4 regions of the Mesorhizobium sp. M0659 genome follow, and region 2 is predicted to be linked to each of the others. Evidence: predicted binding sites of a transcription regulator. Region 2 holds the regulator's gene; each other region holds the start of a gene.
The links. The regulator PhoB, encoded in region 2, activates phosphate uptake and scavenging genes when phosphate is short. The targets are predictions, from matches to a motif close to TGTCATNNANCTGTCAT.

Region 1 (7,911 bases), on a different contig from region 2:
CGGGCGTGCGCATCTGCACGAAGGGCAGCTTGCCGAACACGCCGTGCTCGCGGATCACATCCCAGCGCACCGTCGCGTCCTTGCCGTGGACATGGAAAATGCGCGGCGCCCATTTGCGGATCTGCGGCATCGGGTCGATGAGGTAGACAAGCTGGTGGCAGGGCTCCCATTCGAGGCCGAGATTGTCGTCGGGCAATTCGTTGAACATCAACTCCCAGGCATCGGGATTGTGGGCGATGTTCCAGTCGCCGGCCGCCCAGTTGCCATCCATGGCGCAATTTTCGAAGGCGATGCGCACGCCCTTGTCTGCGGCGCGCCTGGCCAGCGGACCCCAAACCTCACGGAAGCGCGGCAGGCTGTCTGTCAGCTTCTTGCCACGCAGACGTCCGGTGAAGCCGCTGACGATCGAAGCGCCGAACAGATGCGCATTGTCGATGACGGTTTCCCAGGCCGCGAGCACGCCGCGATCGACCTCGCCATCCTCCAGCGGATTGCCGAACACGCCGATCGACGACACGGCGACATCGGCATCGCCGATCGCCTCGCCAATCTCACCGGCGAGCCGCGCCAAATCCTTGCCGCCCAGCGTCTGCCAGAAGAAGGGCTGGATGCTCTCGAAGCCGAGCGGCAGAATCTCTTTGATGTAGGCGGCCGGGTCTTCGAGATTGGCCCGCACCATGGTGCCGATGCGGATGTCGAGAAGCGGGTTTGGCATCATGATGCTTCCTGTGTGATTGCGACGCGCCGTCCGGTCTCGGCGCTTTCGATGGCGCCAAAAACCATGGCCAGGCTTTTGATGTTGTCGCTGCCACGGGTTTCCGGCTCGCTGCCGGTCTCGATGGCGTGGATGAAATCCTTGATGATGCCGAGATGACCGCCGACGCGGTCGGCGGAATCGAGCGGCGGTACTGTGATGGGCTGGGTCAGGTCGAACAGGCCGTCGCGGACCGACAACACAACTTCGGCCTTCAGTCCGTCCTCGCCGTCCCAGACCAGGCTGCCGTGCTCGGCGACGATGCGCCACGTGCTCTCCCAGCTGGTGCGGAAGCCCGCCGCGCACCAAGAGCCTGCATAGGTGAACACCTTGCCGCCGCCGAGATCGAAGATAGCGCTGGCCGACGATCCCTGCCGGTACCAGGAATTCGCCGGCTCCCATTCCTGGCAAAAGACGCCGGCGGGATCGCCTGCGACCATGTAGCGGGCGGCGTCGAATGTGTGGATCGCCATGTCGAGCAAAAGCACATGCGCCATCTCCTCGCGAAAGCCGCCGAAATGCGGCGCGACGAAGAAATCGGCATGGATGCTGGTTGGCTTGCCGATGGCGCCGGAGTCGAGAAAGCGCCTGATGCGCCGGACATTGGCGACGTAGCGGCGGTTCTGCACGACCGCATGGATACGCCCCGCGTTACGTGCCGCATCGACGATGGCGCGCGCATTTTCCGGAGTATCGGCCAGCGGCTTTTCCGTCAGCAGATGGCAATTATGGGCAAAGGCGGCAAAGGCGACATCACGCCGGGCGGCTGGAACCACGACATCGAACACCGCGTCGGGCCTGGTCTGGTCGAGCACCGCGTCGAGGCTGGTGCCGATTACCGCGCCGTCGAGCCCGTATTCGCGCGCCCTCGCCTTCGCCCGTTCTGCGTCGAGATCGACCAAGCCGACAATGGCCAGCCCGTCGATCTGCCTCGCGGCATCGAGCCAGGCCTTGCTCATCGCACCACAGCCGACGAGGACGGCATTCATCATCCGGCATTCCTCCCGTCCGGTCCCTCCAGACCGAATGTCACGGCATTTCCGGCACCACCGTAAACGTTTCTCCGTAAACGTTTACGAGAACACACCCGATGGCGTAGAATGTCAATCGGCTGCCAGCGAAAATCATCCCGAAGCCTTGGCCTGGGCGGCAGCCGGTGCTAGCCAAGACAGGGGGAGAACTGTCCTTGGCGTCCAGCATCCATGACCTTGCGCGTCACCTGAACATTTCGATCGGCACCGTGTCGCGGGCGCTGAACGGCCGCGCCGACGTCAATGCCGACACCCGCCAGCGCGTGCTCGCCGCCGCCAAGCAATTGAACTATTCGCCCAACCAGTCCGGCCGCAGTCTGCGGCAAGGCACCACCCATTCGATCGCCTTCATGCTGCAGCCGCATCCGGGCGACCAGCAATATGGCGAACCCTTCTTCATCCCGTTCCTGATCGGTCTGCAGGGCCGACTGGCCGAGGATGACCTGGATCTGATGGTCGTCATGGGCGAGCCCGGCCAATATCAGCAGGAGAGGCTGCGCCGCGTGGTTGAGACGCGCCGAGCCGACGCGGTCGTGTTGGCCAATACACGGCGGGAAGACGATCGGATCGACTATCTCAGCAAGGCTGGCTTTCACTTCGCCACGCTTGGCCGAAGTCAATCCGGCGACGACACCTATCCTTCGCTCGATATCGATTTCGAGAGGGCGGGTGATGAAGCCGTCGACCGGCTGGTCGCGCGCGGCCACCGCCGCATTGCCGCCATCCGCCCTTCGCTGGATCTCAACTTCGGCTACCTGTTCCTCGACGGCTACCGCAAGGCGCTGGGGCGGCATGGCATCGAAGTCGACCCCGGCCTGATCGCCGACGGCTTCATCAACGAGGCCGGAGGCTACCAGGTGACGCCGCGCGTGATGCTCTCCAAGGACCGGCCCACAGCCATCATCTTCAACAATGACGCAATGGCGCTCGGCGGCTGCAAGGCACTGGCCGAGATGGGCATCAGGCCCGGCCACGACATCGCGGTGATCGTCATCGTCGACACGCCGCTCTGCCGTTATTTCTCGCCGGCGCTGACCGCCTTCCGTCCGTCGCTGGAGCCGATGGGCCGGCGGCTGGCCGAAATGCTGCTGGCCTCGCTTCCCGCCTTTGCCGGCCCGGAAGGTCCGCGCATCATCCGCGAAGTCTGGCCGCTGGAACTGATCGCCCGCGACAGCGATTGATCATTGCGCTCTTCCCTCTCCTACAAGGGAGAAGGAAGAGGCCCTCTCTGTCACGCAAGTATCATGTTCGCGTCCTAGACCGCTTTGCGAGAGGGCGACATCGTCGATGCGATGCGGTGGCCCCTTTGCGCCGCTCAAGGCTTGTCACAAAAAGGATCTCCATGAAAATCTCGCACCGAACCGTGTCGCTCGGCGCCGCGCTGGCGCTGTTTACCGCCCTGACCCCTGCCCTTGCCGACAGCACCGCCACCCTTGGCGGCTTCGTCAACAAGGGCCTGGTCGGCGTCGGCCGCATCCCGGCCGATCAGAAGGACAAGTTCGGCGAGACCTTCGGCTCCGGCTCCGGCATGTCCATCGACGCCGCAAGCTGGACCCGTGGCGCGGACGGCTACAAGGGCTCGCTCTGGTTGCTGCCGGACCGTGGCTACAATGTCGTCGGCACCACCGATTACCGGCCGCGCCTCAACACTATTCATATCGAATTCACGCCGACCGCACTGGGCGCCACGCCCACCTCCGGCCAGGAACAGACAGGCGTCAAGGCGACGCTTGCCGATTCCCTGCTCCTCACCGACGACAAGGGCGCTGACGCCACCGGCCTCGATCCGCTCAACGGCGTGCGCGCGGCCAATGGCGACCTGCCGATCCTGCCCGAGGCCAATGGCAAGCTGGCGCTCGACAATGAGGCGATCGCGCGGCTGCCCGACGGCACCATGTTCATCTCTGACGAATACGGCCCCAACATCTACCGCTTCTCGGCCGACGGCCATCTGTTGTCGGCAACGCAGCCGCCCGCCGCTTTGGTGCCGATGCGCAAGGGCGCGCCGAACTTCGCCTCCGACAATCCGGGCCCCGGTGCAGCCGAACCCGATCCGAAGGATCCCGAAACCGGCCGCCAGAACAATCAAGGCCTCGAAGGCATGGCGCTGACGACGGACGGCAAGTCGCTGATCGCTGTGCTGCAGTCGGCGCCCCGCCAGGATGGCGGCGATTCGCCCGCGACGCGCCAGAACACCCGTGCGCTGGTCTACGACGCCTCCGACCCGGCCCATCTCAAGCTGGTGCATGAATATGCCGTGCCGCTGCCGGTGTTCAAGGACGCCAAGGACAAGACCAAGGTCGCCGCGCAGAGCGAAATCGTGGCGCTGTCCGACAAGACCTTCGTGATGCTGGCGCGCGACAGCGGAAACGGCCAGGGGGTGAAGGGCGATACTTCGCTGCTGCGCCAGATTTTCGTCGTCGACGTCTCTGGCGCCACCGACATTGCCGGCGGCGCCTTCGATGCCGCCGACAAGCCGCTGGCGCCCAAGGGCGTGCTCGACCCCTCGGTGACCCCGGCCAAGCTGACGCCGTTCATCGACATCAACGACAACAAGGAACTCGGCCGTTTCGGCCTGCATGACGGCAAGCCCAACGACAAGAACAATCTGTCGGAGAAGTGGGAAGCAATGTCGGTGGTCAGCGTGCTCGATCCGGCGCTGCCCGACGACTATTTCCTGTTCGTCGGCAACGATAACGACTTTCTCACCCAGGACGGTTTTCAGGTCGGCGCGCCCTACAAGGCCGAAGACGGCGCCGATGTCGATACCATGTTCCTGGTCTATCAGGTCACGCTTCCGGGCCTCGCCAAGAAGTAGCCGTATACGGAAAGGCGGGCGCGCCCGGCGCGTCCGCCTTTACCGTTTGTCGGCGATCAGCGATGCCGTGAAGGCACCTATTTCAAAATCTCCGCATCCCTTGGCACGCCGGCATCGATCGGCTCGGCGGTCCGGCTCGACACAGCCATGATCTTGCCCGCGGCCGACAGGTTCGGGCGCACATAGACCTGGGCTACGCCGTTGACCCGGCTGTAGAGGTCGATGATGTCCTGGTTCATGAAGCGCACGCAGCCTGACGACGCGTTCTTGCCGATCGAATCCCATTCCGGCGTGCCGTGCAGCCGGTACATCGTGTCCTTGCCGTCGCGGAACAGATAGAGCGCGCGCGCGCCGAGCGGGCTCTGCGGTCCGGGCGGCATGCCGTCCTTGTATTTCGCCAGTTCCGGCCGGCGCTGGATCATTTCCGGCGGCGGCGTCCACACCGGCCATTTCTTGCGCGCCTGGATCACGGCGCTGCCGGTCCAGCCAAACCCGGCCTTGCCGAGGCTGACGCCATAGCGCATTGCCTTGCCGCCGTCGCGCACCAGATAGAGAAAATGCTCGGATGTATCGACGACGATCGTGCCGGGTTTTTCGCCGGTCGGATCGTCCACGATCTGGCGCACGAACTTCGGATCGAGCTTGGCCACGGGGATTGCCGGCAATGAAAAGCCCTCATCGACGCGCGCCGAATACATGGTGGCGGCATCGCCCAGAGCCGGTTCAGGCGCCGGGGCGGGCGTTGGCGGCACCACGACATCGGTCGTGGTGCAGGCTGAAAGCGCCATGGAAGCGGCACCCAAAGCGGATATTCCAAGAAACGCGCGCCGGTTCAGGCGCTCGGAAAAAAGCGGATTGTCGGACATGATCCCCCCAGCCTATTCATCATATCCAACAGGATATGCGACCCCACGCGGCGACGACCCATATCCCATTCCGGATGTTTTGAGAACTGATTAGCGTGAAGCCGCCAGGTGGCATGTTCCAATGCCGCATCGACCTTGTCCGTCAAATCGGCGATCATTGCCGGGCGGACTTTGAGATGAACCTTCGCCGAACAGCCCATGGACGAAAAAATACCACCGCGCCGGCGCACCGGCGACCTGACCAGCGGCCCGATTCCGCGCACGCTGCTTTTGTTCGCTCTGCCGGTGCTCGGCTCCAACGTGCTGCAATCGCTCAACGGTTCGATCAACGCCGTCTGGGTCGGCCGCTTCCTCGGTGAATCGGCGCTGACCGCCACCTCCAACGCCAATCTGGTGCTGTTCCTGATTCTCGGCACCGTGTTCGGGATCGGCATGGCCGCGACCATCCTGGTGGCGCAATCGGTCGGCGCCCGCGACCTGCCCGAGGCGCGGCGCATCGTCGGCACCAGCGCCAGCTTCTTCTTCCTCGTCTCGGCTATCTTCGCCGTCTGCGGCTGGATCTGGGTCGACGCCATCCTCAACACACTGGGCACCCCGCCCGATGCGCTGCCGCTGGCGCGCTCCTATCTGCGTATCATCTTCGTCGCCGTGCCGATGATGAATCTTCTGTCCTTCGTCATGACGGTGCTGCGCGGTGCGGGTGATTCGCGCACGCCATTCTTCTTCATGGCGCTCGCCGTCGTGCTCGACATCATCCTCAATCCGCTGCTCATTCGCGGCATCGGCCCCTTCCCCGAGCTCGGCATCGCCGGCTCCGCCACCTCGACGCTGATCGGCCAGACAGTGAGCGTGATCGCCATCCTCGTCGTGCTTTATGCCAGAAAGCATCCGCTGCGGCTCGCCGGCGCCAACCTCGCTCTGCTGCGGCCGGATCCGGCGCTGCTCAGGATCGTCGTCTTCAAGGGCGTGCCGATGGGCCTGCAGATGATCGTCATTTCGGCGGCGGCGCTGACCGTCATGGGCATCGTCAACTCCTACGGCTCGCAGGTCGCCGCCGCCTACGGCATCGCGGCGCAGCTGTGGACCTATATCCAGATGCCTGCACTGGCGATCGGAGCCGCAGTCTCGTCGATGGCGGCCCAGAATGTCGGCGCCGGGCGCTGGGACCGCATCGGTCGCATCGCGGCGTCCGGCGTCGGCTTCAACCTGGTGCTCACCGGCGCCCTGGTGGCGCTGCTGTTCCTCTTCGACAGGCCGGTGCTCGGCCTGTTCCTTAGCCGCGACAGCATCGCAATCGACATTGCAGCCCACATCAACAAGGTGGCGTCCTGGTCGTTCATCCTGTTCGGCGTCACCATCGTGCTGTTCGCCACCGTGCGCGCCACCGGTGCCGTGATGCCGCCGCTGATCATTCTGGTGATTTCCGTGCTGGTCGTGCGTACCGGCTTTGCCTACTTCTTCAGGAGCTACATCGGCGAGGAAGCGCTGTGGTGGAGTTTTCCGGCGGGATCGATCACCTCGCTGGTGCTGGCCGCCGCCTATTATCGCTTCGGCCGCTGGCGCACCATGCACATGATCGAGGACCGCCCGGCCGCCGGCGAGCCGCCCGACACCGGCCTCGGCATCCCGCGCGGACGGGCAAACATGGCGCCCGAGACGCCAAACGGGTGAGGCTCAGCGCGCGTATTTGACGCCGAACCCCAGCGCTACGACAGAGAACAGCGTGATCATGCCGGCGAAGGCCAGGCTTGCCGTCGTCGGAGTGGCCCAACTCGACAGCAGCCCAATGCCGATCACCGGCAGCGCATTGCCGCAGAAGCAGCAGATGAAGAACGCCGACACCAATTCGGCGCGACGCTCGGCAGGTGCGATCTGGTTCACCACCTGCAGGCCGCCGCGATAGCCGAGCGCCGCCGCCACGCCGCACACAGCGGTGGCGGCAACCATCAGGGACATCGACGCGAAAAACTGAGCAGCAACCATCAGCCCTACGGCCGGGATCATCAGCGCCAGCGCGGCCAGCATGCCGGCGCGGCTGGACAGTCGGGTCGTGGCCAGAATGGTCGCGGCCGCAACGATCGACAGTTCAAAGAACAGCGCGCCGGCCTCGGCATGGTTGGCCACATGCAGTTGCTGCGCCAGGATGCTCGGCGCCAGGGCTGCATAGAAGCCGACCAGCGCCATGGCGCCGAAACCGGTGACCGCCGGCGCCACGAAGGCAGCGCGGATATCGCTCGGCACCGATAGCCGTGGCCGCAACGAAACGTCGGTCAGCCTGCCCGGCCGGGACACGGTTTCGCGGGTACGCCAGATCAGCAGCGTCACCACCACCAGCAAGGCAAGATAGACCGCAAACGTTAGTCTCAACGGCCAGGGCGCATATTCGGCGAGCAGGCCCGATGCCAGCGCGCCGAGGCCAAGGCCAACGAAGTTGGTGCTGGT
Region 2 (7,911 bases):
TCCGGCAAGCGCGCGACCGACCCTACCGTGCTGATCAAGGCGAACTATCCCAAGCTCGCCGAAAACGCGCTGGTGGCCAAGCTCGGCATCGATCCGGCCAACAAGCCGATGATGCTGAAGCTCAAGGGCTTCCTGTCGGAAGGCGCCCGCGTCCAGCTGCGCGACATCGTCTCCGCCGATCCGTCGGTGATCGGCAGGACGCGTGACGTCGACATCCTGGCTGCCGCGAACCTCGACTCGGCCTTCAAGGGCCAGATCGACCTCGGCGTCGATGAAGCGCGCCGCAAGGTATCCAACCAGCAGATCGACTGGATGAACAAGCTCAAAGCCGATGGCGCGATGGCCGAGCATTTCAACACCGGCCTGTTCAGCTATGGCGCCTCCAGCCGGCCCGAAACGTCGGGCATGGGCGTGGCCATCATCGGTTCGTTCTACATGATGGTGATCGTGCTTTTGCTGGCGCTGCCGATCGGCGTCGCCGCCTCCATCTATCTGGAGGAGTTCGCCAAGAAGAACCGCTTCACCGACCTGATCGAAGTCAACATCAACAATCTGGCGGCTGTGCCGTCGATCGTCTTCGGTCTGCTTGGCCTTGCCGTGTTCATCAACTTCCTCGGCATGCCGCGCTCGGCTTCCTTCGTCGGCGGCCTGGTGCTGACCTTGATGACATTGCCGACCATAATCATCGCCACGCGCGCCGCCCTCGCCGCGGTGCCGCCGTCGATCCGCTCGGCGGCCCTAGGTCTCGGCGCCTCCAAGATGCAGATGGTGTTCCATCACATCCTGCCGCTTGCCGCCCCAGGCATCCTTACCGGCACCATCATCGGCCTGGCGCGTGCGCTCGGCGAGACAGCACCGCTGCTCTTGATCGGCATGGTCGCTTTCGTCGCCGATTATCCGACGACGCCTTTCGATCCGGCGACCGCGCTGCCGGTTCAGATCTATATGTGGGCAAACGAGGCTGAGCGCGCTTTTGTCGAGCGCATGTCCGGCGCCATCATCATCCTGCTCGTCTTCCTCATGGCCATGAACATCACCGCGATCGTGCTCCGGCGCCGGTTCGAGCGGCGCTGGTAGAAAAAAGGCAATTTGGTATGAACATCATGACCGAACAGTCCCTTGAGAATGCAGTGGGCGACAAAATGAACGCCAAGTCGAACGAAGTCATCAAGATGCGCGGCGACAAGGTCGGCGTCTTCTACGGCGAGAAGCAGGCGTTGTTCGACGTCAATCTCGACGTCCGCCAGAACCAGGTGACGGCGCTGATCGGCCCGTCCGGCTGCGGCAAGTCGACCTTCCTGCGCTGCCTCAACCGCATGAACGACACCATCGATTCGGCGCGGGTGACCGGCAAGATCACGCTCGATGAAGACGACATCTACGACAAGAACATCGATGTCGTCGAACTGCGCGCCCGCGTCGGCATGGTGTTCCAGAAACCCAACCCGTTCCCGAAGTCGATCTACGAGAACGTCGCCTACGGCCCGCGCATCCATGGGCTGGCCAAGCGCAAGTCCGACATGGACCAGATCGTCGAGCAGAGCCTGAAGAAGGCTGCGATCTGGAACGAGGTCAAGGACCGCCTGCAGGAGCCCGGCACCGGCCTGTCCGGCGGCCAGCAGCAGCGCCTGTGCATCGCGCGCGCCATCGCCGTGTCGCCGGAGGTGATCCTGATGGACGAGCCCTGCTCGGCGCTCGATCCGATCGCCACCGCCCGTGTCGAGGAGCTGATCGACGAACTGCGCCAGAACTACACGATCGTCATCGTCACCCACTCGATGCAGCAGGCGGCGCGCGTGTCGCAGCGTACAGCGATGTTCCATCTCGGCTATCTCGTCGAGGAGGGCGCCACCGACAAGATGTTCACCAACCCCGACCACAAGCGCACCCAGGACTACATTACCGGCCGCTTCGGCTGAGCCGTCCGGCGGGTGAATTTTCAGGCACGAGGACCAAGATCATGGGTGAACATACCGTCGCCTCCTTCGATGAAGAGCTCGGGCAGATCAGCAAGCTGATCCGTGACATGGGCGATCTGGCAGGCTCGATGGTCAGCGGCTCGACCAGGGCGCTGCTCAATTCGGACAATGCGCTGGCACAGCGTGTCGTTTCCGACGACGCCATCATGGATGCGCGCCAGCGCGAACTGGACGACCGCGCCATCACGCTGATCGCCAAGCGCCAGCCGATGGCCAACGATCTGCGCGCCGTGGTCGGCTCGATCCGCATGGCGGGCGACCTCGAGCGCATCGGCGACCTCGCCAAGAACATCGCCAAACGCGTCGGCACCGTGGGCTTGAGCGTCACGCCGCGCGACCTCTCGCACTCCATCGATGCCATGGCGCAACTGGTGCTGATCCAGGTGCAAGGCGTCGTCGAGGAATATGCCGCCACCGATGCGGCAGCGCTTGCAAAACTCAGGAATGACGACGAGCGCATCGACGTCAAATACACGTCCGTGTTTCGTGAGCTCTTGACCTACATGATGGAAGACCCTCGCAACATCACCGCCTGCACGCATCTCTTGTTCTGCGCCAAGAATCTTGAGCGCATCGGCGATCATGTCACCAACATCGCCGAAAATGCGTATTATGTGCTGACCGGCCAGCAATTGCCCGCCAATCGTCCGAAGCAGGACGAGACGGCGATGGCCACGCCGGCCTGATGAGGGTGAACTGCCTATGATCGCGCCACGCATCATGGTCGTGGAGGACGAGGAGCCGCTAGGCGTGCTCCTCCGCTACAACCTCGAATCCGAAGGCTATCACGTCGAGGTGGTGACACGCGGCGACGAGGCCGAGATCCGCCTGCAGGAAAACGTGCCCGATCTCCTGGTGCTCGACTGGATGGTGCCCGCTGTTTCCGGCATCGAGCTCTGCCGGCGGCTTAGAGTGCGGCCCGAAACCGAGCGGCTGCCGATCATCATGCTGACCGCGCGCGGTGAGGAAAGCGATCGCGTGCGCGGCCTGTCCACCGGTGCCGACGACTATCTGGTCAAGCCATTCTCGACGCCGGAGTTCATGGCGCGCGTGAAGGCGCTGCTGCGCCGGGCCAAGCCGGAAGTGCTGTCCAGCGTGCTCAAGGTCGGCGACATCGTGCTCGACCGCGAGTCGCACCGTGTCTACCGCAAGAAGAGCGAGATCAGGCTCGGACCGACCGAGTTCCGGCTGCTCGAATTCATGATGCGCCATCCCGGCCGCGTGTTCTCGCGCAGCCAGCTGCTCGACAATGTCTGGGGCGAGACGATCTACATCGACGAGCGAACCGTCGACGTCCATGTCGGGCGCTTACGCAAAGCGGTCAACAACGGCCGCATGCCGGATGTCATCCGTACCATTCGCGGCGCCGGCTACGCGATCAGGGAAGACTAGGATGCTGCGCGTCGCGCCGTTGCCGGCCATTCAGGCGACATGCTTGCCGGATTTGGCCTGAATGCCCGGCGCGAAAATCTCCTGATCGACGAAGCCGAGCGCGCGCATGGCACAGCCTTCGCGGATCAGCGGCAGCTCGTTGGGCTCGGTGTCGAAGGAGATCGACTTCGAGTGCTGGCCGCCGGCGGTCTGGGCGATCGCTTCGCGCAATGCCGGCTCGATCAGGTCGAAGGCGGCGGCGCTGACGCCAACCATGGCGACAGGCGCCGGGTCGATCAGCGCAAACAGGCTGCCGAGGCCGAAGCCGAGCGCCTCACCGGCCTTGCGATAGGCTTCGCGCTCCGGGCCATCGGTTTCGCGGGCGCGCGCGGCGAGTGCGCGCATATCAGCGTCGCCGATATCGACCGGCTCGGCATCTTCGCTCATCATTTTGGCGCTGCGCCAGATGGCGTAGTTTCCGGCATAGGCCTCGACGCAGCCGCGCCGCCCGCAGCGGCAGAGCGCGCCGCCCGGACGGTGGATCATGTGGCCGAACTCGCCGCCCGAGGAATGGGTGCCGGTGAACAGTTCGCCTTTCAGCACCAGCCCCATGCCGATGCCGTGCGACAAGAGGATCGCGATGAAATTGTCGCAGTAGCGCTCGGGCTGGCGCCATTGCAGGGCCACCGCCATCATATTGCAGTCGTTCTCCATGGTGGCAGGAATGCCGAATTCCGCTTCCAACATGTCGGCGAAGGCAATGTCGGTCAGTGGCGTGATTGGCGACCACAGCATGGCCCGCGCCTGCGAATCGGTGATGCCCTGGATGCCCATGGCAATGCGGGCGATGCTCTGGACATCGAGGTCCGGGTCCGCGAGACGCCGCCCGACGATTGCTACGCATTCGCCGATCAGCTCGTCGCGCGGCATGGTCAGCGTGTCGAGCCGGCGCTGTTCTTCCGCGACCACCTGGCCGGCATAGTCGATGACGGTGACGGAGAGGAAGTTCAGCGACAGCACCACGGTCATGACCGCCGCCGCTTCCGGGTTGAGGCCAAGGCCGACCTGCGGCCGGCCGCGTTTCAGCGAGCCGGTCTCGCCAGGCTTGCCTTCAATCAGGATGCCTTCTTGAATTAGATCAGACGAGATTGCCGATATCGTCGAATGGCTGAGGCCGGTGGTCGCCGCAATCTCGGTCCGCGACGGCTGGCCGGCCCGGCGCACGGCCGAAATCACCATCGCACGGTTGCGACGGCGCAGATCGTCGTGGCGGATCCCAACCGACATTTGTTTTCCTCCCGGCCTCCTCGCGCCTCATGATAGTGAAGGCGTTCGACGGCACCAGCCAAATATTGGCAGACGCCGGCAGCCCTGTCATTGTTTATTGCGGAGCTCGAAAAAATTCGGCAACGCCATCAGAATCCATCATAATCGATGTTGACAGTGCCTTATCATTGAACCAGTATTTTTTCGAGGCTCGAAAAAATGGAGCCTCTTTGTGCAGGCCTTCGGGCCGGTTTTGTCGCGCCGTGGGCGGCGCAGGGAGGGTTATAATGAACAGATTTGCAGCCGCCATGCTGGCGGGTGTCGCCATGTCGCTGGCGCTGATGTCGGTCGCGCAGGCGAAGGACAAGGTCATCGGCGTGTCGTGGTCGAACTTCCAGGAAGAGCGCTGGAAGACCGACGAGGCGGCGATGAAAACGGCGATCGAAGCCGCCGGCGACAAGTACATTTCGGCCGACGCGCAGTCCAATCCCGGCAAGCAGCTGACCGACGTCGAAAGCCTGATCTCGCAGGGCGCCAACTCGCTGATCATCTTGGCGCAGGACGCCTCGGCCATCGGCCCGGCGGTGCAGAAGGCGCTGGACGAAGGCATTCCGGTCGTCGGCTATGATCGCCTGATCGAGAACAAGGACGTCTTCTACCTGACCTTCGACAACAAGGAAGTCGGCCGCATGCAGGCCCGCGAAGTGTTCAAGGCGAAGCCCGAAGGCAACTATGTCTTCATCAAGGGCTCGGGCTCGGATCCGAATGCCGATTTCCTGTTCTCGGGCTCGATGGAAGTGCTCAAGGAAGCCATCGACTCGGGCAAGATCAAGAATGTCGGCGAGGCCTATACCGATGGCTGGCTGCCGGCCAACGCCCAGAAGAACATGGAACAGTTCCTGACCGCCAATGACAACAAGGTCGATGCCGTGGTTGCGGCCAATGACGGCACCGCCGGCGGCGTTGTCGCCGCGCTGACGGCGCAGGGCCTTGCCGGAACGGTTCCGGTCTCGGGCCAGGACGGCGACCATGCCGCTCTGAACCGCATCGCGCTCGGCACGCAGACGGTGTCGGTGTGGAAGGACGCGCGCGAACTCGGCAAGAACGCCGCCGAGATCGCCTCGCAGCTTGCCGATGGCAAGAAGACGGGCGACATTGCCGGCGCCAAGGACTTCACCACGCCTGGCGGCAACACCGTCAAGTCGCTGTTCCTGACCCCCGTCGCGATCACCAAGGACAACCTCAACGTCGTCATCGACGCCGGCTGGATCAAGAAGGACGAAGTCTGCACGGGCGTCGCCGCCGGCAGCGTCGCGGCTTGCAACTGATCTCGACGACTTGAAGAAATGAGGCGCCCCGGCGGTGAAACCGCGGCGTTTTCTCTACGAGAATTGTGTGTTTCCGCCATCGGCGGCAAACTTCTAGGCTGTGGTCCGGCATCCGCGCCAGACGGCAAGCCGCTGGAGGACATCATGACCGACACGACCTCAAATCCGCAGGCCGATACGGCACGAGCGTCTGAACTCGGCGCGGTCGCCCGGTTCCTGAAAGCGACCGAGCTCGACACGCGCATGCTCGGCATGGTCGGCGCGCTGCTGGTCATCTGGGTCGGCATACATATCCTGTCGGGTGGGCTTTTCCTGACGCCGCGCAATCTTTGGAACCTGTCGGTGCAGACGTCCTCGGTCGCGATCATGGCGACCGGCATGGTACTGGTCATCGTCATGCGCAACATCGACCTTTCGGTGGGCTCCGTCGAAGGCGTGATCGGCATGATCATGGGCGTGGCACAGGCCGAATTCCTGATTCGCGTCATCGGCTTCCAGCTTGGAAACCCCTGGCTCTGGGTCGTCGCGCTTGCCGCCGGCGTGGTGCTTGGTCTGCTGATCGGCGCGTTCCAGGGCTTCATCATCGCCTATATGCAGGTTCCGGCCTTCATCGTGACGCTTGGTGGCCTGCTGGTCTGGCGTGGCATGGCATGGCTCATCACCAGCGGGCGCACGGTCGCGCCACTCGACGCCACCTTCCAGCTGATGGGCGGCGGACCACGCGGCTCGATTGGCGCCGCTGCCAGTTGGATCGTCGGCATCGTCGCCTGCGCGGCGGTCGCCTTCGCGCTGCTCAACGGTCGCTCACAGCGCAAGCGCTTCAGCTTTCCACTGCGCCCCGTCTGGGCCGAGACCTTGCTTGGCGTGGTCACTTGCGCGGCCATCCTCGGCGCCGTGTGGATCGCCAATTCCTATCCATGGCCGATCGGCATCGTGCGCCAGTACGCACAGCAGAACGGCATCACCGTTCCCGAAGGCGGGCTGTTCATCGCGCATGGCATCGCCATACCGGTGCTAATGGCGGTGATTGTCGGCATCATCATGACGTTCATCACCAAGCGCACGCGTTTCGGCCGCTATGTCTTCGCCATCGGGGGCAATCCGGAGGCAGCGGAACTCGCCGGCATCAACACGCGCTGGGTGACCATGAAGGTGTTCATGATCATGGGTGTGCTGGCTGCAATCAGCGCGGCGATCTCGTCGGCCCGTCTCAATGCGTCAACCAATGCGCTGGGCACACTGGACGAGCTTTTGGTGATCGCGGCCGCTGTCATCGGCGGCACGTCGCTCGCGGGCGGCGCCGGAACGGTGATGGGCGCCATGCTCGGCGCGCTACTGATGCAGTCGCTGCAATCCGGCATGGTGCTGCTCGGCATCGACTCGCCGCTGCAGAGCATTGTCGTTGGCGCTGTCCTGGTCATCGCTGTCTGGCTCGACACCGTCTACCGCAAGCGCGTCTAGGGAGGAACGATTATGGAAAAAACTGCTCCCACCGGTACGCCACTGATCGACATGCGCAACATCTCGATCGCGTTCGGTGGCATTCGCGCCGTCGACGATGCGTCCATCGATCTTTTCCCGGGCGAAGTGGTGGCGCTGCTTGGCCACAACGGCGCCGGTAAGTCGACGCTGATCAAGATCCTGTCGGGCGCCTACAAGCGCGATGCCGGCCAGATCTTGGTCAACGGCCAGGAGGCCTCGATCTCCAATCCGCGCGACGCCAAGAAATACGGCATCGAAACGATCTACCAGACGCTTGCGCTGGCCGACAATGTCGACGCTGCCGCCAACCTCTTCCTCGGCCGCGAACTGATGACCGCGTGGGGGACACTCGACGATGTCGCCATGGAGGCCGAGGCGCGCAAGGTGATGGGCCGGCTCAATCCGCGCTTCCAGCGCTTCAAGGAGCCCGTGATCAAGCTATCGGGCGGCCAGCGCCAGTCGGTGGCGATCGCACGCGCCATCCT
Region 3 (7,911 bases), on a different contig from region 2:
GTCGCCAAAAGTGGTCCCGGTTTTGGGACAACGACATGCATCATCAAATTACCCCTGCGGCGCCCGTCGCCGTGGGAGAAGGAAGCAGGCGGCGAACCGCCCGCTCGAAAGTCTTAGCGAACCACGTAGGGCAGCAGGCCGAGGAAGCGGGCGCGCTTGATCGCCTTGGCGAGTTCGCGCTGCTTCTTCTGGCTGACGGCGGTGATGCGCGACGGCACGATCTTGCCGCGCTCGGAAATGTAGCGCTGCAGAAGACGCACGTCCTTGTAGTCGATCTTGGGCGCGTTGGCGCCGGAGAACGGGCAGGTCTTGCGGCGGCGATGGAACGGGCGCCGGGTCGGGATCTGATTGATGTCGACCATTATTCTGCACCTCCTTCAACGCCTTCGCGCGGACGGCGCGGACCACGATCACCACCGGCGTCGCCAAATGAGCGCGGCGGACGATCGCCACGGTCGCCGCGATCACGGTCGCCGAACGAGCGCGGACCACGATCACCACGGTCGCGGTCGCCGAAGCCGCCGCGTTCCGAGCGCTCTTCGCGCTTCTGCATCATGGCCGACGGGCCTTCCTCATGCGCCTCGACCTTGACGGTCAGGAAACGCAGCACGTCCTCGGACAGGCCCATCTGGCGCTCCATCTCGTTGAGCGCTGCCGGCGGGCAGTTGAGGTCCATAAGCGTGTAGTAAGCCTTCCGGTTCTTGTTGACCCGGTAGGTGAGGGACTTCAGTCCCCAGTTCTCGACCCGGCCGACGGACCCGCCATTTGCGGAGATGACGCCCTTGTACTGTTCGACAAGCGCATCGACCTGCTGCTGCGAGAGGTCCTGCCGGGCAAGGAACACATGTTCGTATAGAGCCATAGTGGTTCAGTGCCTTTCTTCGTTTCTCTCCCGGATCCTCGCGGCAAAAGCCTCTGCAACTTCTCTGACCCGCTGGTCCCGAGGGGGCGAGGAAGAAAGGAGCATTTCGAGACGGTCGAGAGCGGAGACACGGGAGGCGGAAGCGCTTCTGGCTTCACACGAAGGTTTTGGATAAAACCTCCGGCCCTCCGTTCAGCCCCCAGCAAGGACCGGCAGATTGCGGGCGTCTATATAGCAATTTGGCTGGAAGGCAAGGGGTAACGCATGCTCCGGACAGCGTCCTGGCGTCGCAGGGTTGGAAAAGACCAGGCATCAACTCGTATGCGGGGTACGACCGTTGATCGTTTCGGGGAAGAAGTCCGGAGCCGCCTTACGCTTGCCGAACATCATATCGTATTGCAGCAGGCGGAAATCGTTGATCGCCGGATCGATGTCCTTCTGCCGCGCCCAGTCCGCCGTGGCCTCACCTGACGGTGTCAAAAGCAGATTGCGATCCACGACGCGATAGCGTTCGCGCAGCGCGCCCAGGAAGCCGGTATAGTAGGGGTGCGTGATCCCGGCCGTGGTAAGGATATGGTAGGGCAGGAAGGCCGGGCTCACCGCGCCCATATCCTGCGCCGGACCGGTGCGGTTAGACCAGATGACCAGCGGCGTCTGATGATGCTCCAGTGCCGCCTCCGGCGTCGGTTCCTTGCGCGGCGCGACATTGTCTTTCAGGTAACCGGTTTCGACATAGACGGGGCCGAGCGGCGGCAGATGGTCGCCGAAGAAGGCGATGACCGTCGGCCGCTCGCGCTTCTTCGCCCATTCGATCAATCGTTCGAGGCCACGGTCGGCATCGGCGGAGCCTTCGGCGTAGCTGAGCAGCGATTCCCGCGCCCATGTGCTGATCGGCGCCGCGACCTTGTGGGTCGGATTGTAATAGCGGTACGGCTCGTAGGGACCGTGGTTCTGCAGGCTGACGGCGAAGAAGAACACCGGCCGCTCGCTGGCGTCGGCCTCTGCGATGATCTCGTCGGTCATCGAGGCATCGGAAGCCAGCGGCCCGCGCTTTTCCAGTGGCGGCAGCGTCTCTTCCGAGCGGAAATCGTTGAAGCCGAAATCGGCATAGACGGCGCCCCTGTTCCAGAACCAGTTGGTGCCCGGATGGATGGCGCGCGCCCGGTATCCCTCGCTTTTCAGGAAGGTCGCCAGCGACGGCGTCGGCGTGCGCACATATTGCTGATAGGGGATCGAGCCCGCCGGCAGGAAGGCATTGGAAAAGCCGGTCAGCGCCTCGAATTCGATGTTGGCGGTCATGCCGCCGAATTCCGGCGAGAACATATAGCCGGAACGCAGCGCCCGCACATTGGGGATCGGGTCAGGCGTGATTGTGACGCCGGGCAGCTTGGTCGGATCCCAGAAAGATTCGCTCATCACCACGATGATGTCGGGTTTCTCATCCGGTACCGAGGCCGCCACATCAGGCCTGTCGATCGCGTTGATCGCGTTGTCGGAATAGCCCGCCGGGGCCGAGACATGCGCCATCGGCACGTTGAGCGCGAAGGCCAGCGCAAACCCGTTGGAGGCGTAGTTCTCCTTCTGGTCCCACATGATCGGGATGATCTGCAGCCGGTCGCGGGTCCACGAGAAGGTGGCGTAGTCCATGATCGAGACGAAGAAGGCGAGCAGCGGCACTGCCAGCGTCAGCCGCGCCAGCCGCCCTTTGCGGCTGAGGATCGGAACCTTGCGGCGCCACAACCGCCAGCCATAGATCAGCAGCGACAGGCCGGCGACGATGCCGACCGCCATGGCGAGCGCCGTCCAGGGCCGTTCGCGCACCAAGAGCGGCATCAGTGCCATGATCTGGCGCGAATAAAGAAAATCGGTTGGGTAGAGCGGATCGCCGAGATAATGCGACTTCTGATGCCCGACAAAGGCCAGCGCCAGCGTCAGCGGCGCCACGATCATCAGGCTCTGGTGACTGCGGCCAAGCACGGCGTCCAGTCCCATCAGCACCAATGCAAAGACAATGATGGTGGTCCAGCCCGGCTTGAATGGCTGCAGGAAGAAGTCGACCGTGCCGAAGAAGTCGCCCCGCACGATCCATTCGATGGCGAACACCAGGATGGCGGAGGCAAGCAGCGTGACCAGACCGTAGCGGATGACCGGCCATCTGCGCCCCGGCAGGTAGCCGGTGGACGGATCGTCTTCCAAGAACTGTGGCGCGGGTACGGCCGTGCCCTTCCTGATCCTAGCCACGTCTCTTCCCCCGGCCCAAGCAACGCGTATTTCCACTCGCGCCACCGTTCTGTCATAGAACTGTCATGCAAAAGCTAGCGCCTGTGGCGAAAATAAGAAGAGCCAGCAAACGATTCGTGAGCGGTTTTCATCAGGTGTGATCGGCAAAAAGCCTTTGGGAACAGGGACTCGAGGTCAGCTCCGGTTCAAGCGAGAGCCGAAATGCCGCCTTCGGGCTTGACTTGGCGGTCCGCCTTGCGTCACAGGCAGGAAAAATCAGCCGCTGGAGAGCGCCCAAATGGCCGTCGCATTCACCTTTCCGGGACAGGGCAGCCAGGCTGTCGGCATGGGCAAGGACCTCGCCGACGCCTTCCCCGAGGCACGCAGGGTGTTCGAGGAAGTCGATGATGCGCTGGGCGAAAAGCTGTCGAAACTGATCTGGGAAGGCCCGGAAGAGGCGCTGACCCTGACTGCCAATGCCCAGCCGGCGCTGATGGCGGTCTCGCTGGCGGGAATCCGCTCGCTGGAAGCGCGCGGCTTTTCGCTGAAGGACAAGGTTGCCTACGTTGCCGGTCATTCGCTCGGCGAATATTCCGCCCTTGCCGCGGCCGGTTTCGTTTCGGTCGCCGATGCTGCCCGGCTGCTGCGCATCCGCGGCAACGCCATGCAGGCGGCGGTGCCGGCCGGCGAGGGCGCCATGGCGGCGATCATCGGACTGGAACAGCCCGACGTCGAAGCCGCTTGCACCGAGGCCGCAACGGGATCCGGCAAAGTCTGCCAGATCGCCAACGACAATGGCGGCGGCCAGCTTGTGATCTCCGGCGCCAGGGCGGCGGTGGAACTCGCCGCGAAACTGTGCACCGAAAAGGGCGCGAAGCGGGCGCTGATGCTGCAGGTCTCCGCACCCTTCCATTCAGCGCTGATGGCGCCGGCGGCCGAAGTCATGCGCGAGGCGCTGGCCGGCGTGACCAAGAATGCACCGGTGGTGCCCGCCGTCTCCAACGTCACTGTAGCCCCGACCAGCGACCCCGACGAGATCGCGCGCCGCCTGGTCGAGCAGATCACCGGCCGCGTGCGCTGGCGCGAAACGGTGGAGTGGTTCGGCGCCAATGGCGTCGCCACGTTGTTTGAGATCGGCGCCGGCAAGGTGCTTTCCGGCCTGGCGCGGCGAATCAACCGCGACATCGCCACATCTGCCGTCGGCACGCCGGCCGAAGTCGAGGCGGCGCTGGCCGCGCTTGCATAATCCACTGGCGATTCAACCCCTCCCGTGGGAAGGGTGTTCTCTTAAGATCAGGAGACGAAAATGTTCGAACTGACCGGCCGCAAGGCGCTCATCACCGGCGCATCGGGCGGCATTGGCGAGGCGATTGCCCGGGTGCTGCATGCGCAAGGCGCCATTGTCGGCTTGCACGGCACCCGCATCGAGAAACTGGAGACCCTGGCCGGCGAACTCGGCGACCGGGTAAAGCTGTTCCCGGCCAATCTTGCCGACCGTGACGAGGTCAAGGCGCTTGGCCAGAAGGCCGAAGCCGAACTCGAAGGCGTCGACATACTGGTCAACAATGCCGGCATCACCAAGGACGGCCTGTTCGTGCGCATGGCGGACGCGGATTGGGACAGCGTGCTGGAGGTGAACCTCACCGCCGTGTTCCGGCTGACCCGCGAGCTGACCCATCCGATGATGCGCCGCCGCCATGGCCGCATCATCAACATCACCTCGGTGGTCGGCGTCACCGGCAATCCTGGTCAGACCAATTATTGCGCCTCCAAGGCCGGCATGATCGGCTTTTCCAAGTCGCTGGCGCAGGAGATCGCCACCCGCAACATCACCGTCAACTGCGTCGCCCCGGGCTTTATCGAATCGGCCATGACCGACAAGCTCAACGACAAGCAGAAAGACGCGATAATGGCCGCGATCCCGACGCGCCGCATGGGCACGAGTGTTGAAGTGGCGTCGGCCGTCGCCTATCTCGCCTCCAACGAGGCAGCCTACGTCACCGGCCAGACCATCCATGTCAACGGTGGCATGGCCATGATCTGACGGGATATTGCCGGGTGATAAGAAGACATGGCCGGCTTGTGAAAAGAGACCATTTCGCCTTGGACCTCAGCCATTTTTCGTGTAATGCGGCCCGCAACCCGGCGGTTCGGGCAAAAACCGGTCCGGCATCGTTGCGTTTCCGGCAGGACCATCTTTCAGCTTGATTAGCGGCATTCTGCCCGCTAACGAAGACAGACAAACAAAAGACGAGGATGCCCCAAATGAGTGACACCGCAGAGCGCGTCAAGAAGATCGTCATCGAACATCTTGGCGTCGATGCCGACAAGGTGACGGAGCAGGCGAGCTTCATCGATGATCTGGGCGCGGACAGCCTCGACACGGTCGAACTCGTCATGGCCTTCGAAGAAGAGTTCGGCGTCGAGATTCCGGACGATGCGGCCGAGACCATCCTGACCGTCGGCGATGCCGTGAAGTACATCGACAAGGCTTCGGCCTGACACTATCCGCAGTCATCACCGGGGAGGACCTGCGATGAGGCGTGTCGTCGTCACGGGCCTTGGCCTGGTTTCGCCGTTCGGCATGGGCTTCGAGCACAGCTGGAAGGAACTTCTGACCGGCCGCAGCGCCGCCAAGCGCGTCACCGAGTTCGAAGTGGAAGATCTTGCCTGCAAGATCGCCCACGTCATTCCTCGCGGTGACGGCACCAACGGCACGCTCAATCCCGAAGCCGTGCTCGAGCCCAAGGAACTGCGCAAGATCGGCGACTTCATCCTTTACGGGATTGCGGCCGCCGACGAAGCGCTGAAGGATTCCGGCTGGGAGCCCAGCACCGAAGCCGAGCGCTGCGCCACCGGCGTCATGATCGGCTCCGGCATTGGCGGCCTCGAGGGCATCGCCGAGAACGCTATCATCCTGAAAGAGCGCGGACCGCGCCGTATCAGTCCATTCTTCATTCCCGGCAACATTATCAACCTGGTATCTGGCCAGGTATCGATCCGGCATGGGCTGAGAGGCCCCAACCACGCCGTCGTCACCGCCTGCTCGACCGGCGCGCACGCCATTGGCGATGCCGCCCGGCTGATCATCTTCGGCGATGCCGACGTGATGCTGGCCGGCGGCGCGGAATCGCCGGTGACCAGACTATCGCTTGCCGGCTTCGCTGCTTGCCGGGCACTGTCCACCGACCGCAACGACACGCCTGAGAAGGCCTCGCGTCCCTATGACCGCGACCGTGACGGCTTCGTCATGGGCGAGGGCGCCGGGGTCGTCGTGCTGGAAGAACTCGAACACGCCAAGGCGCGCGGCGCCAAGATCTATGCCGAGGTCACCGGCTACGGCCTGACCGGCGATGCCTATCACATCACTGCACCGGCCGAAGACGGCGACGGCGCCTTCCGCTGCATGACGGCGGCGCTGAACCGGGCCAAGCTGACGCCCGCCGACGTCGACTACATCAACGCGCACGGCACCTCGACCATGGCCGACACGATCGAACTCGGCGCCGTCGAGCGGCTGGTCGGCAACGCCGCCTCGAAAATCTCGATGTCGTCGACCAAGTCGTCGATCGGCCATCTCCTGGGTGCCGCGGGTGCCGCCGAGGCGATCTTTTCGATCCTCGCTATCAGAGACAACATCGCGCCAGCCACCATCAATCTTGACAACCCGGAACGCGAAACCGCGATCGATCTTGTTCCGAACACGCCACGGCATCGCCAGGTCGACGTGGCGCTGTCCAACTCCTTCGGCTTCGGCGGCACCAACGCTTCGCTGGTATTCCAGCGTTATACAGGCTGATTGCGGTATCGACCGGCGCGCCAGCGGTCTGTCGTCAATTTTGCCATATTCAAGCCTACTCTGCCGCTGGGGATTCGTCGCATCGGCCTGAAACCGAAGGCGCTTTTTTTTAAAGCACGATGCGTAGGCTTGAAATGTTAGGGCACGCTGTGCGTCCAATCGGGCGCATGGTCGCTCTAAGAGATCAGATGGTAGGGCGCTAATGAACACCAATCCGGGCGGCAGCGGACAATTCGGACAAAACCAGCAGACCGGCCCGATCGTGCCGAAGACCGCGGCCGAAGCTTTGCGCCCGGAAGCCGGCACACCACCACCAAAGCGCTCGCGCGCCTCGCGCAGCCAAGTCGTCGTGTTCATGAACTTCGTCATCTCCGCGGTGATGTTGATGATCCTCGCCGCCGGCGTTTCGCTCTATTTCGGCAAGCAGGCATTCAACGAACCGGGCCCGTCGGTGGCCGGCGACACCTTCCTGGTCAAGCCGAGCACCGGCGTCCAGGATATTGCCGACCAGCTCGAACGGCGTGGGCTGATCAGCGATGCCCGCATCTTCCGCATCGCCGTGCGGGTCTATGGCAATGATTCAGCGCTGAAGGCAGGCGAATACGAGATAAAGCCGCGCGCCTCCATGCGCGACATCATGGAGCTTCTGAAGAGCGGCAAGTCGGTGATGTATTCGCTGACCATTCCCGAGGGCCTGACGGTCGAGCAGGCGCTGCAGCGCATCGCCGAGCAGGATGCGCTGACCGGCGACATGCCGGCCGCCAAGCCGGCTGAGGGCAGCCTCGCCACCGACACGCTGCGCTTTACCCGCGGCGCCACGCGCCAACAGATGGTCGACAAGCTGCTCGCCGACCAGAAGAAGCTGGTCGACGAGGTCTGGCAGCGGCGCGCGCCCGACCTGCCTCTGGCCAATGTCGACGACTTCGTCACCTTGGCCTCGATCGTCGAAAAGGAAACCGGCCGGGGCGACGAGCGCTCGCGCGTTGCCGCCGTCTTCCTCAACCGTCTGGCCAAGGGCATGCGGCTGCAA
Region 4 (7,911 bases), on a different contig from region 2:
TTGACCTTCTCGATCTCGCCTTTCGCCACCTGCTTCAGGAAATTGGCGGCGCTGTCGACACCGATCTCATAGTGGTGCATGACGCCAAGCGGGTAGTTGGTCATTTCCATGTGCAGCCGGGCAAGGTTTCGCCAGGTGCCGCCAACGGCGTAGAAGGGCCGTCCCTGCCCGCCCTTCAACAATTTGGCGCGCGCCAGTTCGTCGCGGGTGATCTTTGTCGCCTGGGCGAGCGAATTCCTGGCCATGTCCTGCAGCCGCAGGCCACCCAGCGGCAGCGTGATGCCGTCGCCGATCGCCTCGCCATTGATGTCGATAAGCTCCAGGCTGCCGCCGCCAAGATCGCCGGCAATGCCATTGGCGGGGTGGAAGCCCGAAATGACGCCAAGCGCCGAATAATGCGCCTCCTGCCGGCCAGTGAGCACGCGGATCTCGGTCTTGAGCACATCCTGGGCGCGGTGGATGAAATCGGGGCCGTTGATCGCTTCGCGGGCCGCGGCCGTTGCCAGCACAAACATGTGCTCCGCACCCGCCTGGTCGGAGAGCGCGCGGAAACGGCGGAACTCCTCCATCGAGCGCGTCACCGCCTCGGGGTCGAGCTTGCCGGTCGAAACGATGCCGCGGCCGAGGCCGGCCAGCATCTTTTCGTTGAACAGCAAGGTCGGCGAGCGCGCCAACCCTTCATAGACGACAAGGCGGATCGAGTTCGAGCCGATGTCGATGATGGACAGCGGCCGGCGATCCTGCAGCCGGCCTTGGGACGTTGAAATCATGAGCCGCTGTTCTTCTTGCGACGCTTGAACTGCGCGATGCGCTTGGGCGCATGCGACTTCAGCGCGTCACCCCGTCCCGACAGGCTCGGATTGGTCATGAAATATTCCTGCGCGTTGAACGGTTCCTCACCCTCATCCAGCACGACGCGCCGGGAGGTTCCGTCAGCCAATACGTCGAAACTTTGCTGGTTGTCCATGATGTTGCCCAGCATGATCTGGCCAAGGATCTGTTCATGCACCGTCGGATTGGTGATCGGCACCATGGTCTCGACGCGGCGGTCGAGATTGCGTGGCATCAAGTCGGCCGAGGCGATGTAGACGATCGCCTCGTCCGACGGCAGGCCATGGCCGTTGCCGAAGCAGTAGATGCGGCTGTGTTCGAGGAAGCGGCCGACGATCGACTTGACCCTGATGTTTTCCGACAGGCCGGGCACCTGCGGCCGCAGGCAGCAGATGCCGCGCACGACGAGATCGATCTCGACGCCGGCATGGCTGGCGTCATAGAGCGCGTCGATGATGTTGGGATCGACGAGCGCGTTCATCTTCATCCAGATGCGCGCCGTACGGCCAGCCAGCGCGTAGGCGACCTCGTCGGCAATGTGCTTGAGGATACGGCTGCGCAGCGTAAACGGCGAGATGGCGATCCGCATCTCATCGGTCGGCTCGGCATAGCCGGTGATGAAGTTGAACAGCTGGGCGACATCGCGCGCGATCGTCGGATCGGTGGTGAAGAAGGACAGGTCGGTGTAGATGCGCGCGGTCACCGGATGGTAGTTGCCGGTGCCGAGATGCACATAGTTGCGCAGCTTGCCGTCCTCGCGCCGCACTACTAGCGACATTTTCGCATGGGTTTTGAGTTCGAGGAAGCCGAACACGACCTGAACGCCGGCGCGTTCGAGGTCGCGCGCCCAGCGGATGTTGGCTTCCTCGTCGAAGCGCGCCTTGAGCTCGACCAGGGCGGTTACCGACTTGCCGGCCTCGGCCGCGTCGACCAAGGCGCGCACGATCGGGCTGTCGTTGGAGGTGCGGTAGAGCGTCTGCTTGATCGCCACCACCTCGGGGTCGGCCATCGCCTGGCGCAGGAATTGGACCACCACGTCGAAGGATTCATAGGGGTGGTGGACGACGATGTCCTTCTCGCGGATGGCCGCGAAACAGTCGCCGCCATGCTCGCGGATGCGCTCGGGAAAGCGTGGATTGTAGGGGGTGAACTTCAGGTCGTCGCGTGGCACGGCGACGATCTCGGAAATCTGGCTGAGCGCCAGCGGGCCGGTCAGAACGCTGATGCGGCTCGAAGAGACGCCAAGCTCGCCGGCGACGAACTCGCGCAATTCGCCGGGCATCGACTTGTCGAATTCGATGCGGATGACCGAACCGCGGCGGCGCCGCTTCAGCGCCGTCTCGAACAGGCGCACGAGATCTTCCGACTCTTCCTCGACCTCGATATCGCTGTCCCGGATGATGCGGAAGGTGCCGGAACCCTTGACCTCATAGCCGGGGAACAGCTTGCCGATATAGAGGCCGACAGCCTCCTCCAACGGAATGAAGCGAACGTGCTGCTTGCGGTCGGGCAGACGGATGAAGCGCTTCAGCGCCACCGGCAGGCGCAGAAGCGCGCTCATCTCCTCGCCATTCTTGCGATGGCGCAATTGCAGCGCCATCGAGAAGCCGAGATTGGGAATGAACGGAAACGGATGCGCCGGGTCGATCGACAGTGGAGTCAGCACCGGGAAAACCTGGTCCTGGAAATGGTCTTCCAGCCAGACTTTTTCATCCTTGGTCAGTGCATCGCGGGTGATGCTCTCAATGCCTTCCTTGTTGAGCAGCAACATCAGCGCCGAAAGGCTATTCTGCTGGTCCTCCTGCAGCCGCTCGACCTCGCGCAGCAATTGTTCCAGCTGCTGCTCCGGAGTCCGGCCGTCGGGGCTCTTGAGCGCAATGCCTTCGCGCACCTGGCCCGCAAGGCCGGCGACGCGGACCATGAAGAATTCATCGAGATTGGCGGCCGAAATCGACAGGAAACGGACGCGTTCGAGCAGCGGATGGTGCTCGTTCTGCGATTCCTCGAGCACACGCCGGTTGAACTGCAGCCAGGAGAACTCACGGTTGACGAACCTATCGGGGTTGCCGCCCTCGGGGCTCGCCACCTCGACATTGATGAATTCGCTCTGCACCGGCTTCAGTTCGTTCATGGTTCCTGCTCTTCCCCGCCAACCGTCCCTTGGAGCGCCGCTGGACGTGCCATGCCTCTAACACGCTTTTGTGACGCATGACCCTTCGGCGAAAACCATTCCGATTTCAGGGACATGCACTTAACCGGCTCACCGTATCCTCTGACAGGCTTTTGCGACAGTTTCATTTCATCGATCTTGCAAACAGGCCTGTTATGTTCCAGATGCTTTTCGACGAGATCAAGGAGACGACGATGGCAGGCGGTTCCATTCCCCACTTCCAGAACGATGCGGGCCATCCGGCAATCGACATCGGCGTCAAGGAATTTATGTGCACCGGCGCCAACCCGCCCTTCGACCACCCACATGTGTTTCTCGACATGGGCGACGACGATGAAAAGGTCTGCCCCTATTGCTCGACGCTCTACCGCTATTCGGCGAAGCTGAGGGCGACTGAAACGCTGCCGGGTGGTTGCCTTTATATCGACCAGGCCGCCTGATCCTTCCGCGACAAGCCCGATGGAGGACATCAGGTCCCGGCAGGTCATAATCGCCGGGGCCGGCATCGCCGGGCTGACCGCTGCCCTTGCCTTCGCCGGACGGGGTTATCCGGTAAAGCTTATCGAACAGGCACAGCACCTAGAAGCGGCCGGCGCCGGCATCCAGCTTTCGCCCAACGCAACACGCATTCTTGGAAAACTCGGCGTGCTCGACCGGCTGCTGCCCGCAGCGTTGCGGCCGGAAGCGGTCGTGCTCAAGGACGCCGGGACGCTGCGCGGACTGGCGCGGGTACCGCTTGGGCAAGCCGCCGAAGCGCGCTGGCAGGCGCCTTATCTCGTCGCTCACCGCGCCGATCTGCAGGCAGCGCTGCTGGCGCAAATGGCCGAACGGCCGGAGATTGAGCTCATCACCGGCGCCCGCGTGACCGGCATCGTCAAAGACGCGCAATATGTCGCCGTGACCGCCGAAGTGGACGGCCGCGAGATCGAGGCACGCGGCAAACTGCTGGTCGGCGCCGACGGCGTCTGGTCGGCAGTCAGGGCGCAACTCGCAGGCGAGGACTTCGTCAAAAGCCGTTTTTCGGGCGAACTCGCCTGGCGGGCTACAATCGCGGCCGACGGTGCGGCCGGAGAGGCCTTTGCCGCGATCGGCGCCGCCGACTGCGTCACCACGTTCCTGCATCCAGGCTTCCACATGGTCGCATATCCCGTCAGCAAAGGCCGGGCCTTCAATCTCGCCGCCTTCACCAAGGGTGAGCGCATGGCCGAAGGTTGGTCGGGCCATGCCGATCCCGCGATCCTCACGGCTGCCCTGCGCGGCACCGCGCCGGGCCTGACGAAGCTTGTGGCACTGGCTGGCCCATGGACGGCCTTTCCGATCCACACCGTCGAACAACAGCGGTGGACGAGCCCGCGGGGCATCGCGCTGATCGGCGACGCCGCGCATGCGATGACGCCGTTTGCCGCACAGGGCGCGGCAATGGCGATCGAAGATGCCATCACGCTTGCCGACGCTATCGCCGATTTCCCTGGCGATCTGCCCAGAAGTTTTCAAATCTGGGAAAATCTTCGGCGGCCGCGTGTCGCCAAGGCCGCGCGTCGTGGGGCCGTAAACCGCCTCGCCTGGCATGCTGCCGGCCCGGTGGCGATCGCCCGCAATCTGTTCCTGGTCATGCGCTCGCCCGACAAGCTCGCCGCCGACCTCGACTGGCTCTATGGATGGCGAGCGGTCACTCGGCAGTCTAGATCGTCGACGTAGCGATCCTTCCCACTCCCCCCTGTCCTGCCGGACATCTCCCACGCAAGGGGGGAGATTGGATGTCGCCGTCGCCTTCGCCAAAATCGCCGGCGTTGCAGCAGGAGCGCGGGCAAAACGGCTGATCTCCCTCTTGCGGGGGAGATGGCCGGCAGGCCAGAGGGGAGTGCTGTCCCCGCGGTGCGATGAAGGACTGCTAGTTATAAAACCGCATCGACAAGCCCAGCGAGGCCGGCAGCGGGTTCCACCAGCCGGTGCGCAGGCCGGCGGTGCGCAGGCCGGCGGCTGTCCAGGTGTTACAGCCGACAAGCGCGTTGAAATGGCCGTTCGCCTCGAAGAAGCGGTCGAAGCTGGAATAGGCGGCGTTCTCGATGACGATCGGACCATTCGGCCCTTGCTGGAAACTCGCGTCGATATAGTCGAGCAGCGCTGCAAAACGTTCCTCATCGATGTCGAAACCGGTGACAGCAGGGTGCGGCTCGGCGATGGCCCCGGCGATATCGACATGCATGACCGAGGCGTCCAGTGTCAGCGCCTTGAGGACGGGCACTGTCTTCAGCTGCGACCAGCTCGGCGTCTCCAGATAGAAGGCCCGGCCGCCCCAGCCAAAGACGATGTAGCGCACTTCCGGGGCGTCGACAGGGATGCCGGCAGCGACCAGGAAATGGAAGCGCCGGCGCACCTCGTCATCGACGGGAATGGCGATGTCGGTGTGGATCGGATTCTCCAGCACCAGAATATGGCGCGTGCCCTCACCCGCCGCTGACGCCGGCCACAGCGGACGCGGCACCAGCGTGCCGAGCGTGGCAGCGAGCGCGACCACGATAATCAGCATGGCCACGAAACGCAGGGCTTTTCTCATGCGGCGGCGGCTTTGTGTTTCAATGGAGAAGATCAACCCCGACCCCAGATAGCAAAAGAGCCCGGCCGCATTACGGCAGGGCTCTTTTGCTTCGCATGAAAATGCTCAGTGCAGGATCTGCGACAGAAACAGCTTCGTGCGCTCGTGGCGCGGATGGTCGAAGAACTCGGCCGGCGTGTTCTGTTCGACGATCTGGCCCTGATCCATGAAGATCACCCGGTTGGCGACTTTGCGGGCAAAGCCCATTTCGTGAGTGACGCACAGCATGGTCATGCCTTCCTCGGCCAGGCCCACCATCGTCTCCAGCACTTCCTTGATCATTTCGGGATCGAGCGCCGAGGTCGGCTCATCGAACAGCATGATGCGCGGGTTCATGCACAGCGAACGCGCTATCGCCACGCGCTGCTGCTGGCCGCCCGACAGCTGGCCCGGATATTTGTTGGCCTGTTCGGGGATCTTGACGCGCTTGAGGAAGTGCATGGCGATTTCCTCGGCCTGCTTCTTCGGCGTCTTGCGCACCCAGATCGGCGCCAGCGTGCAGTTCTCCAGGATGGTCAGATGCGGGAACAGGTTGAAGTGCTGGAACACCATGCCGACCTCGCGGCGCACCTCGTCGATCTTCTTGAGATCGTTGGTGAGTTCCTTGCCGTCGACGATGATCTTGCCCTTCTGGTGCTCTTCCAGCCGGTTGATGCAGCGGATCATGGTCGATTTGCCCGAGCCCGAAGGACCGCAGATGACGATGCGCTCGCCGCGCATCACTTTGAGGTTGATGTCCTTCAGCACATGGAACTCGCCATACCATTTGTGCATGCCGATGATGTCGATTGCGACATCGGTGGTCGAGATGTGCATCTTCTTGGCATCGACCTTGATCTCTTCGGCGCTGACGGCGTTTTCTATGACCATGGCAGGTTCCCCTTTTTGTTCTGTCTTTTAGCTATGATGCATGTCGTTGTCCCAAAACCGCTAAACACTTTTGGGCGACATGCATCAACGTTTGTGGCCGGTGTCGAGCCGGCGTTCCGTGTACATCGAATACCGCGACATGCCGAAGCAGAACAGCCAGAAGACGAAGGCTGCAAAGATGAGACCGGATCTCGCGGTCTGTGGGGTCGCCCAATTGGCGTCCGAGAAGTTCTGCTTGACGACGCCAAGCAGGTCAAACATCGAGATGATGATGACGAGGCTTGTGTCCTTGAACATACCGATGAAGGTATTGACGATGCCGGGGATGACCAGCTTCAGTGCCTGCGGCAGCACGATCAGCACCATCTTCTGCCAGTAGCCCAGGCCAAGCGAATCCGCACCCTCATACTGGCCCTTGGGGATCGCCTGCAGGCCGCCGCGCACCACTTCGGCCATATAGGCGGCGGCAAACAGCGAGACGCCGATCAGCGCCCTGAGATATTTGTCGAACGAAACCCCGGCGGGCAGAAACAGCGGCAGCATGACGCTGGCAAAGAACAGAACGGTGATCAGCGGGATGCCGCGAACGAACTCGATGAAGACCACGCACAGTGTCTTGACGATCGGCATCTTGGAGCGCCGGCCGAGCGCCAGCACGATGCCCATCGGCAGCGACACGGCAATGCCGACAAAGGACAGGCTCAGCGTCACCAGCAGCCCGCCCCATAGCTGGGTCTCCACATGCGGCAGGCCGAAGATGCCGCCGACCAGGAGCACGAACGCGATGATCGGCAGTGCCAGGAATAGAAGAATGGCGTTCAACCCCTTCCGCGGCACACGTGGCATCAGCAACGGCACCAGCAGCGCCACGAACAGGACGGCGACCAGGATCGGCCGCCAGCGCTCTTCCAGGGGATAGCGGCCAAGCATCAACTGGCCGAACTTCGCGTTGACGAAGGCCCAGCAGGCGCCTGACCAGCCGTCCGGCTGGATGCCGCCTTGCGCCACCGTGGCGCATACAGTCCGGTCCGGCCCCGTCCACTGGGCGTTGATGAAGGCCCAGTTGACGACGGGCGGCACGATCATCACCACCAGCGCAATAGCCACTACAGTCAGGATGACGTCGCCCACCGAACCGATCAGGTTCTTGCGAACCCAGGCCAAAGGCCCCCGCACGCCGGCCGGGGCTTGTTGAGCGAGTGCCATTTCGGTCCGCACCCAGGAGGTATCATGTTCCTGCATGGTCTTACCTCTCCACCAGCGCCATCCTGGCGTTGACCACATTCATCACCGCCGACGTCACCAGGCTGATGATGAGATAGACGACCATCATGATCAGCACACCCTCGACCGCTTGACCGGTCTGATTCAGCACTGTGCCGGCGATCGCCGTCAGGTCGGGGTAACCGATGGCAATGGCCAGCGACGAGTTCTTTGTCAGGTT

Region 1: NKI31_RS29970 (esterase-like activity of phytase family protein) is a predicted target of PhoB. The motif match lies at 3,015-3,031, and genes of this name have one in related genera.
Region 3: NKI31_RS23490 (LTA synthase family protein) is a predicted target of PhoB. The motif match lies at 3,154-3,170, and genes of this name have one in related genera.
Region 4: NKI31_RS16760 (RNA degradosome polyphosphate kinase) is a predicted target of PhoB. The motif match lies at 3,117-3,133, and genes of this name have one in related genera.

The regions. Positions count from the first base shown of each region.
Region 1 covers NZ_JAMYPY010000035.1:8,287-16,197, reverse strand. The annotation lists gene NKI31_RS29985 (sugar phosphate isomerase/epimerase family protein) at 1-718, opposite strand, end outside; gene NKI31_RS29980 (Gfo/Idh/MocA family protein) at 715-1,746, opposite strand; gene NKI31_RS29975 (LacI family DNA-binding transcriptional regulator) at 1,941-2,966, shown strand; gene NKI31_RS29970 (esterase-like activity of phytase family protein) at 3,128-4,603, shown strand; gene NKI31_RS29965 (L,D-transpeptidase) at 4,681-5,469, opposite strand; gene NKI31_RS29960 (MATE family efflux transporter) at 5,668-7,140, shown strand; gene NKI31_RS29955 (MFS transporter) at 7,144-7,911, opposite strand, start outside.
Region 2 covers NZ_JAMYPY010000003.1:375,582-383,492, reverse strand. The annotation lists gene pstA (phosphate ABC transporter permease PstA) at 1-1,077, shown strand, start outside; gene pstB (phosphate ABC transporter ATP-binding protein PstB) at 1,095-1,919, shown strand; gene phoU (phosphate signaling complex protein PhoU) at 1,961-2,665, shown strand; gene phoB (phosphate regulon transcriptional regulator PhoB) at 2,682-3,371, shown strand; gene NKI31_RS07285 (ROK family protein) at 3,402-4,637, opposite strand; gene xylF (D-xylose ABC transporter substrate-binding protein) at 4,904-5,944, shown strand; gene NKI31_RS07275 (sugar ABC transporter permease) at 6,089-7,405, shown strand; gene NKI31_RS07270 (ATP-binding cassette domain-containing protein) at 7,418-7,911, shown strand, end outside.
Region 3 covers NZ_JAMYPY010000016.1:111,686-119,596, reverse strand. The annotation lists gene rpsR (30S ribosomal protein S18) at 114-362, opposite strand; gene rpsF (30S ribosomal protein S6) at 362-862, opposite strand; gene NKI31_RS23490 (LTA synthase family protein) at 1,175-3,103, opposite strand; gene fabD (ACP S-malonyltransferase) at 3,381-4,328, shown strand; gene fabG (3-oxoacyl-[acyl-carrier-protein] reductase) at 4,389-5,126, shown strand; gene NKI31_RS23475 (acyl carrier protein) at 5,348-5,584, shown strand; gene fabF (beta-ketoacyl-ACP synthase II) at 5,619-6,881, shown strand; gene mltG (endolytic transglycosylase MltG) at 7,084-7,911, shown strand, end outside.
Region 4 covers NZ_JAMYPY010000009.1:129,081-136,991, reverse strand. The annotation lists gene ppx (exopolyphosphatase) at 1-770, opposite strand, end outside; gene NKI31_RS16760 (RNA degradosome polyphosphate kinase) at 767-2,962, opposite strand; gene NKI31_RS16755 (zinc-finger domain-containing protein) at 3,196-3,441, shown strand; gene NKI31_RS16750 (FAD-dependent monooxygenase) at 3,461-4,699, shown strand; gene NKI31_RS16745 (TIGR02117 family protein) at 4,893-5,558, opposite strand; gene NKI31_RS16740 (amino acid ABC transporter ATP-binding protein) at 5,664-6,467, opposite strand; gene NKI31_RS16735 (amino acid ABC transporter permease) at 6,552-7,709, opposite strand; gene NKI31_RS16730 (amino acid ABC transporter permease) at 7,714-7,911, opposite strand, start outside.